Regions from separate parts of the Stieleria neptunia genome, predicted to be linked through region 2. Evidence: riboswitches for the same ligand, from Rfam matches in the RefSeq annotation. Region 2 holds a riboswitch; the other holds the start of a gene.
The links. Region 2 has a riboswitch for cobalamin ahead of Enr13x_RS21440 (PEP-CTERM sorting domain-containing protein). Riboswitches for the same ligand answer to the same signal wherever they lie in the genome.
Positions count from the first base shown of each region.

Region 1 (4,420 bases), 2.9 Mb from region 2:
TTTCTTCGATCACCGCCTCGGTCGGGACGTTGCAAAACAGTGCGATCTTGTCGCGTTCTTCGCGGCTGATCGAGTGTTCACAGCGGCAGACCAGCACGTCGGGTTGGATGCCGATTTCACGCAATTGGCCGACGGAGTGTTGGGTCGGTTTGGTTTTCAGCTCGTCGGCGGCTTTCAGGTACGGCACCAGGGTCAGGTGCATGTACAGCACGTTTTCGCGGCCGACGTCCTGGGAGTATTGGCGAATCGCTTCGAGGAACGGCAGGCTTTCGATGTCGCCGACCGTGCCGCCGATTTCGGTGATCACGACATCGACGTCGTCACCACCCATTCGCGAGATGACGGATTTGATCTCGTTGGTGATGTGGGGGATGACCTGGACGGTTTTCCCCAGAAAACGCCCCTTGCGTTCCTTTTCGATCACCGACAGATAGATCTGGCCGGTCGTGTAGTTGCAATCACGGGTCAGCGCGCCGCTGGTGAACCGCTCGTAGTGCCCGAGGTCCAAGTCGGTCTCGCTGCCGTCATCGAGCACGTAGACTTCGCCGTGCTGATAGGGGCTCATCGTGCCGGGATCGACGTTGATGTAGGGATCCAGCTTCTGCATTCGCACTCGCAATCCGCGAGATTCAAGCAGCATGCCCAGGGAGGCGCTCGTCAGGCCTTTTCCGAGCGAGGAAACAACCCCGCCGGTTACAAAGATGTGTTTGGTCATGGACGCGGATGATACCGCGCTGACGAAAAACCGGAAGTGGCGGGATCCTCGATGCGCTGTCGAAACGCGGCAAGATCTTCCGGCGTGTCGATTCCGGGCATGGCTGGGCCGACTGCGGCGACGACGATTTTTTTTCCCGCTTCGATGGCCCGCAGCTGTTCGAGTTTCTCGGTTTCTTCCAGCACGCTGGGGGGCGAGCCGGCGAACCAGGACAAGAAGTCGCGGCGATAGGCGTAAAGCCCCAGGTGGTGCCAGTAAATCGGCGGGTTGGCCTGGAGCAATTCGGCCGGGTCGCTGCCGCGGCGGTGGGGGACGCAGGCGCGACTGAAGTAGACCGCCCTGCCCTGCCCTGAACTGATACTGCCCTGCCCTGCACTGATACTGCCCTGCCCCGCACCGATGCTGCCCTGCCCTGAACTGGCGGCTGTCGGGGAAAAACCGGCCATCACGATCTTCACGATCGCCGGGTCGCGGAGTGCCTCGGCCGACCGGATCGGCGTCCCAGCGGTCGCCATGTCGGCCTGTGGATCGCCGGCGAGCGTCTCGGCGACGGCGTCGATCGCCGCCGGGTCGATCTCCGGTTCGTCGCTTTGCACGTTGATAAAAATCTCAGTGGTGGGAAACCGGTCGGCGACCAGGGCGATGCGGTCGGTGCCGCTGGGGCAATCGGTCGGGGTCATGATCCAGCGGCCCCCGAACGATTCCACTTCGTCGGCGATCCGCGGGTCGTCGACCGCGACGATCACGCCCGCCGACGCCGAGGCGGCGCGGGAGGCCGATTCGTAGGTGTGTTGCAACACGCTCTTGCCGGCCACCTGTTGAAGCAATTTCTCCGGCAATCGGGTCGAGGCGAGGCGTGCGGGCAGCACGATTTGGGTGTCGGGCATCTTGGATCGCGTCGGGAAAAACGGTTGACAGTCGGTACGGGCGGGTCTACCTTTCGCACACAACGTTTGGTGGTGCCGTCGGGCGGTATTGAATCGTCCGCGGAAACAGGGAACTTTGGTGAAACTCCAAGACGGCCCGGCCGCTGTAACCGATGCTGTTGGTTTTCACGTCGTTTGAACAAAGGCGACGTGGGAATCAGCCGTCCACGCTTCACTCTTTTAGCCATTGTCCGCGGATCGTCCTGCTTGACGCAAGATGACCGAATGACGAGAAGGCGAAGCGCGACGACGTCATCGGGAAGTCAGAAGACCTACCACCCGACGGACGCTTCAGGGACCTTCCAGGGTGAGGTCGGCGTCAACAGATTGGCTTGCGCAAGCACGATTGCATCACCAGAGTGTGGGATGCCGGAATGCGCGCATCGGTCTGTACACTAAAGCGTTCGCTGCCGCCGGGACATCCGAGTCTGGTCATGCGTTACCGTAACCGTCCAATCCGTGGCACCGCCAGCGGGCCGACCCGCATCGGGTTTACCCTGGTCGAATTGCTGGTCGTGATCGCCATCATCGGGATCATGGTTTCGCTGTTGTTGCCGGCGGTCCAGTTCGCCCGCGAGGCGGCTCGCCAGGCCAATTGCCGCAACCACCAGCACCAGATCGGTGTGGCGCTGCATGCCTATCACAACCTGCACCGGTCGTTGCCGATCGGATGTTTGGAGTGGCGGTTTTGGGGCCAGCCGAGCACACGAAAGAACCTGGCTTGGTCGGCGTTTCTGTTGCCGCAGATGGGGGAACAGGCGTTGTATGAGGCCGTTGATTTCAACTACGCGTTTGATCATCCGCGCAACGCCGATGCGGCGGCGGTCGTGGTCGAATCGTATCTGTGCCCCACCGAAATTCCTCAAGGCAACGGGCGTGGCGAGATCAGTTACGGGGGCCTGTTCGGGGAACGCATCGTCGACCGAAAACCGGACGACGGGGTGTTCCTTTACGAACAGCGGATTCGCTATCGCGATTGCTTGGACGGTTTGTCCAACACGATGGCCACCGGCGAAGACATGGTGGGGCCGGACAGCGAATGGATCAACGGCGGAAACGTGTTCGTGCAATCCCACCCGATCAACGACGATCGTGCTTGGGTCGGCGACAACGAAATCCGTTCGTTGCATCCCGCCGGCGCCATGGTGCTGTTTCTCGACGGCAGTGTGCATCTGCTGAACGAATCGCTCGACAAGATCGTGCTCGGCCAAATGATCACCCGGGCCGGCCACGAAGTGATCCCGGCCGACGCCTGGTAGCGATGCGTGGTGTCGATGCGTGGCGTCGACGTGCAACTCAATCTGAATTCCAAAATTCGAACTTCAAGATTCACAACAACGAAATCGTTTCACCATGAATGTCTCTCGCCCATTTCTGTTTGCCCTGTTCGCCGCCGGCTCGCTCTGTTCGATCGCCGGCGCCGAAATCGTGACGTTTGAGAACCTGTTGACCACGTCCGAATCGTATTACAAAGGCGACACGTCACAGATCAACCATGATCCGTGGACCGTTGACGGGGTTGAGTTCAGCAATCAAACCACCTGGGTTGGGTCTTGGGGCGGTTGGGCGTACAGCAACACCACCGACACGGCGACGCCGGGGTTCACCAACGAGCATTCCGCGATCACCGGTGGCGGCAGCGACGGCGCCGGCGGATCCGTGGGCGGTCAGACGTACGCGCTGGCGTTCGGTTCCGGTGCGACGATCAATCTGCCGACGGGCGCCTTGATCGAAAGCGTCGATTGGACCAACGGGACGTACCCCTATCTCTCGATGCGTGACGGAGACGCGTACGCGAAGGAGTTCGGCGGTGGCAGTGGATCCGAGTCCGACTTCTTTCGTGTGACCCTGACCGGCTACAGCGACTTGAACGCGACCGGCGCCGCAACGGGAACGGTGACCTTGGATTTGGCCGATTACACGTTCGCCGACGACAGCCAGGATTACATCGTCAACACGTGGCAGGTCAACGAAGACCTGACGGCGCTCGGAAACGCGCGTTCGATCGATCTGACGTTCCAGTCGAGTGACGTGGGACAGTACGGAATCAACACCCCGACGTATCTGTTCATCGATAATTTGCAGTACTCCGTCACGGCGATTCCCGAGCCGACCGCGTTTGGATTCTTGGCGCTCGTCGGAGGCGTTTGCACCTTGCGACGCCGGCGTTAAATCGCCGGGCAGGCGAAACGGGGGCGTCTGCATCTTGGCTGGGCTGGGGAGCCGATTGGATTTATCGGATTGGGGCTCCCGGGGGCCGGCAGCGTGTCTGCCGGTGGCGGACAGGCGATTTCACCTACTGGAGAGCAGTCCGGGTGCTTTCTGTTAGCGGCAGGGCGCGAGCCCAATGCCGCTAAATCGAGGGGCCACTTACCCCAAAATGGCTCCCCTCTCCCACGAACAAGCCTCTTCGTTGATTCGGATTGATCGTGTGCGACAAGCGATTCTAAAAAGCGAAAACTTTGCGACTAGGAGAGGCTTGTTCGGGGGAGAGGGGCTGGGGGAGAGGGGCTCAGCATTGACACGCTTCACATCGATTGACGTGCTAAACCGCCGATCATTTTGAGGCGTGATTGTTGTCGGGTTTCACCGCTTAGTCGATCAAGTATCGCCTTCGGGTCTTCTCTGCTCGTATGCGACACTTCGGACTGGAATCCCCCTCACCCCCAGCCCCTCTCCCCCGATTCCTGACTCGCTTAGGCTCGCCAGGAATCGGGGGAGAGGGGAGCCATGGCGGTTCATGCTCGTTTCTCAATTTGGCGGCATTGGCCTTACGGCC
Region 1 covers NZ_CP037423.1:8,995,767-9,000,186, reverse strand. Annotated here, with positions in the region: gene Enr13x_RS31405 (CTP synthase) at 1-715, opposite strand, end outside; gene Enr13x_RS31400 (3-deoxy-manno-octulosonate cytidylyltransferase) at 712-1,602, opposite strand; cobalamin riboswitch at 1,669-1,935, shown strand; gene Enr13x_RS31395 (DUF1559 domain-containing protein) at 2,076-2,900, shown strand; gene Enr13x_RS31390 (DUF4465 domain-containing protein) at 2,995-3,813, shown strand.
Region 1: another riboswitch for cobalamin. It lies ahead of Enr13x_RS31395 (DUF1559 domain-containing protein); the one in region 2 lies ahead of Enr13x_RS21440 (PEP-CTERM sorting domain-containing protein).

Region 2 (4,420 bases):
GCCAACGTGTCCCAGCGAGGTGTCGTCGACGTCGTCAACGACATCAAGACGGCGTTGGCCGAGATGGAATTGGAACCGGGTTACTTCATCGAATACGGCGGACAGTTTGAAAGTCAGCAATCCGCATCCCGACGATTGGCCTTGCTGTCGGTCGTCGCGCTGGTCGGCATGTTTCTGGTGCTGTACACCTTGTTCGGCAACGTGAACTTCTCGTTGCAGGTCCTGGTTGCCCTGCCGACCGCATTCATCGGGGCGGTCGCCGCGCTGGTTCTGACCGACCAAAACCTGACCGTCGCTGCGATGGTCGGTTTCATCTCGCTGTGTGGGATCGCCAGCCGCAATGGCATTTTATTGCTGAATCACTATCTGCATCTGGTCGAGCACGAAGGCGAATCTTGGACGCCAGAAATGGTCACGCGGGCCGGCCAAGAGCGGATGGCGCCGGTGCTGATGACGGCGCTGACCAGTGGCATCGGGTTGCTGCCGTTGGCGTTGGCCGCGGGCGAACCCGGCAAAGAGATCCTGTACCCGATCGCCACCGTGATCGTCGGCGGATTGCTGACCAGCACGTTGGCGGAGTTCTTTGTCCGCCCGGCGCTGTTCTGGACCATCGGTCTTGGTGCCGGCCGACAAATTTTGAAAGACAGATCGTCACACGTTGTGGCGACATCCACCGATGATAAATCCCCCTCACCCCTTGAGAGAACCCGATGAAAATCACCTTCACTTGCATTTCCGTGGTCGCATTGGCCGTCGTGTTAGCCGGATGCAATCCCTCGACGAACCCGGCGAACTCCGCGACCGATAATCCGAACACCGAATCCGCAAACACCGAATCCGACGCGTCGACTGACACCCACGATGACCACGGACATCCCGAGCACGGCCCACACGGGGGCGATCTCGTGGAACTCGGCAAAGAAGCCTTTCATGCCGAGCTGGTCCATGGTGCCGACGGGGTCTCGATGTACGTCCTGGATTCCTCCGCGACGAAGCCGGTTCCCATTGCGGCCGCCAAACTGGTCGTCAGTCTGAAACGCGATGGCCAAGTCGCTTCATTCGATTTGTCGGCCAATCCCGACGCGAACGATCCGCCCGAACAATCATCCCGATTTACATCGGCCGATGAAAAACTGGACCAATGGCTCGATGCCGGTGCCGAAGGTGCGGTGGTGATCGAGATCGAAGGAAAGTCGTACACGGGCAATGTTGCGCACGAGCATGATCACGATCACGATCACTAAATCACCGTCAACTTTTAAGCGGAGGGTGCGTAGCCCGAATGGGACGGACAAGAATGTTGGTGTGCAGGCTTTGGCCGCCACTGTCGCTGCGTCGCAGCGACAGTGAATTGCCCAAAGTCTCATTTTCCGTTGGATCCCAATCCGGGTGTGTTGACAGCACGAGAACCTTTTCTATTCTACGGCCCGTTCGAGGTGACTCGCCGGGTTTCAGCCGGGCGGGTGAACAGGGAACTCCGGTGAAATTCCGGGACGGTCCGGCCGCTGTGTGCCACCCGCGATTCCATTTGGATCGCATCCATCGCTTCTGTCTTAGAAAGAGCCATTGTTCGCAAAACATGTGAACGAGAAGGCCGTGAGCGATGGGAAACGGTGGCGAGTCAGAAGACCTACCTCGCGAAGACGTTTGGGTGCCTTCCTGGATTGAGGCAGACGTTGCGGTGCGCGAGGTCATCGCGCATTGGCTTGATTTCAACCCGTTCACACACCGTACGAACACGTTTCTGCGCCGGCGTTGCTCGCCCGTCCCCTACTGAGTCGTTGACCGCGACGAGTGGATCGCGATCGAGATGCGCGCCTTCCCGGATGCGTTGGTGCTGTGGAATGGATTCACGAAGGAGTTTTCTTGCATGTTTCGCCATTTCATTTTGTCCGGCGCCGTCTTGTTTACGAGTGCCGCCTCGCCACTGTTTGCCGAGATTTACTCGGGTCCGACCGACACCACCCACGCGATCGACGGTGCGATCGCGGCGGATGATGGTAGACTCGTCGCGTGGGCCGACGTGATCGATTCGACGCGGACGATGTTTGGCCCGCGCGGCAGCACGTCGATCAATCAGACGGGCGGCTTCAACAGCCTGGGGGATCTCGACGCGACGGAGATCGCCGCCGGGGTTTCACCGGGTTTCTTGACCGTTTCGTTCTCGACGGGGATCGGAAACGGGGCCGGCCACGATTTTGCCGTGTTCGAAAATGGGTTCGTGTTCGGCCAGAACACCGAAGGGACACCGGGGCTGTTTGCCGAGTTTGCCTACGTCGATGTGTCAACCAATGGGACCGATTTCGCTCGTTTCCCCAGCATCAGTTTGAACGAAGGCCCATTGCCGGGCGGTTTCGGAACCAACTTTTCTCCCTTCGACGTGACCAACGTTTATAACCTTGCCGGCAAGCACGCGGCCGGTTTCGGGACTCCGTTCGACCTAGACGATCTCAGCGCCGATCCGCTGGTCACCAGTGGGCTGCTTGATCTGAACAACATTCGCTATGTGCGTCTGTTCGATATCCCCGGCGATGGGTCGTTCACCGACAGCCAGGGAAATCCGATTGTCGACAACTGGATCACGTCCGGGTCGGGGGGATTTGACTTTCGACTCGGCGAAGGGATTGGCGTAGGCGTGTTGAACATCACCGCCGTGCCCGAACCCGGCGGGCTGGCGCTGCTGGGTTTGGTTGCCGGTGTCGGTTCGTTGCGCCGCCGACGGCGTCCGTAACGTGCGGAAAACATCGTTGCGTTCAATGAACGCCGTTGATTCGCCTACGCCAACACCTCTCCGATGACATGGCCTTCGACGTTTGTCAAACGGCGTTCGATGCCGTTGTGTTCGAACGTCAACCGCTCGTGATCGAGACCCAGCAGATGCAAAATCGTGGCGTTGAAGTCATACAGCGGATGAATGTCCTGGACCGCTTTTTGTCCCAGTTCATCCGTCATCCCGTGGCTGACACCCGGCTTGATTCCCGCGCCGGTCATCCAGCAGGTGAATCCGTCGGGGTTGTGATCGCGGCCCTTCGCGCCTTTTTGGAAAAACGGCATGCGACCGAACTCGGTGCACCACACCACCAACGTGTCTTCCAATAAACCGCGTGACTTCATGTCCTTGATCAGTGCCGCGGTCGGCTGGTCCAGGATGGCGGCGTGTTTGTCGTATTGTTCTTTCAGCTTGTTGTGCCCGTCCCAGTTGAGTTCTCCGCCGCTGGCATAAGCACCATTAAACAACTGGACGAATCGGACGCCGCTCTCGATCAACCGTCGGGCGAGGATGCAGTTGCGGGCGAACGCGGCTCGGATCGGATTCGATTCGTCGTCGGCCCCATAACTCTTCAAAACGTGGGCCGGTTCGGAATTCAAATCGGTGACCTCCGGGACGCTCAATTGCATCCGCGCGGCCAGTTCGTAGCTGGCGATCCGGGCCGCCAGCTTGTTATCGCCGGGATGTTGTTCCAAATGCCGAGCGTTCATCCGCTGCAGCAACGAACGGGTGGCACGATCGGCGTCGGAAGAGACGATCGGCGGGCTAAGATGTCGAATCGGTTCCTTGGAACTGAGCGGTGTGCCTTGGAACGCTGCTGGCAGAAACCCCGGTCCCCAATTGTTGGACCCGTTTTGTGGCACACCGCGGGGATCCGGGATGGCCACGTACGCCGGCAGGTCTTGATTTTCACTGCCCAGGGCGTAGCTGGCCCAAGAGCCGACGCTGGGGAAACCATCCAACGGAGTTCCGGTGGAAAGAAAGTTCTCCGCCGGTCCGTGCGTGTTGCTCTTGCTGGTCAGCGAGTGAATGAAGGCGATGTCATCGGTCAATTCCGCCAGATGCGGAATCATGTCGCTGACCCACTTACCCGTTTCGCCGCGTTGACGAAAGTTGTATTGCGGACGGGCCAGGTTCCCGGCCGGTCCCTGAAACGTGACCGCCGGGCCGTCCTTGAGCGGCTGACCGTCGAACTGGATCAGTTCGGGTTTGTAGTCCCAGGTCTCCAACTGGCTGACCGCACCGGCACAAAAGATCACGACGACACGCTTTGCCTTGCCGGGAAAGTGACTTTCCCGCGGCGCGAAGGGCCGGGCCGGATCGATCGTCGGCTGTGCGGCCAGCAAACGGTCTTGGGAAAGCAGATCGAGCAGCGCGATCGATCCCAGTCCGGTCGCGGAACTGGTCAGGAACCCGCGTCGACTGAGAAATTGGCGTCCGATAGGGGAGAGGGGTTTCATCTGGTGGCGGTCCGGCGAGTGCGTGGTTCGACCAGTGGCGTAAGCTTCCAGCTTGCGAATGCTCGGTCCGACGAGTGGCGTAAGCTTCCAGCTTGCGAATGCTCGGTCCGACAGGCTGGAAGCCTATCCCACTGGTGTTTCGCTCGATACTAAGGGAAGAATAAAAACTCATTGCTGTTGAACATTGCTC
Region 2 covers NZ_CP037423.1:6,126,633-6,131,052, forward strand. Annotated here, with positions in the region: gene Enr13x_RS21430 (efflux RND transporter permease subunit) at 1-714, shown strand, start outside; gene Enr13x_RS21435 (hypothetical protein) at 711-1,244, shown strand; cobalamin riboswitch at 1,418-1,652, shown strand; gene Enr13x_RS21440 (PEP-CTERM sorting domain-containing protein) at 1,871-2,731, shown strand; gene Enr13x_RS21445 (DUF1501 domain-containing protein) at 2,776-4,230, opposite strand; gene Enr13x_RS39050 (PSD1 and planctomycete cytochrome C domain-containing protein) at 4,380-4,420, opposite strand, start outside.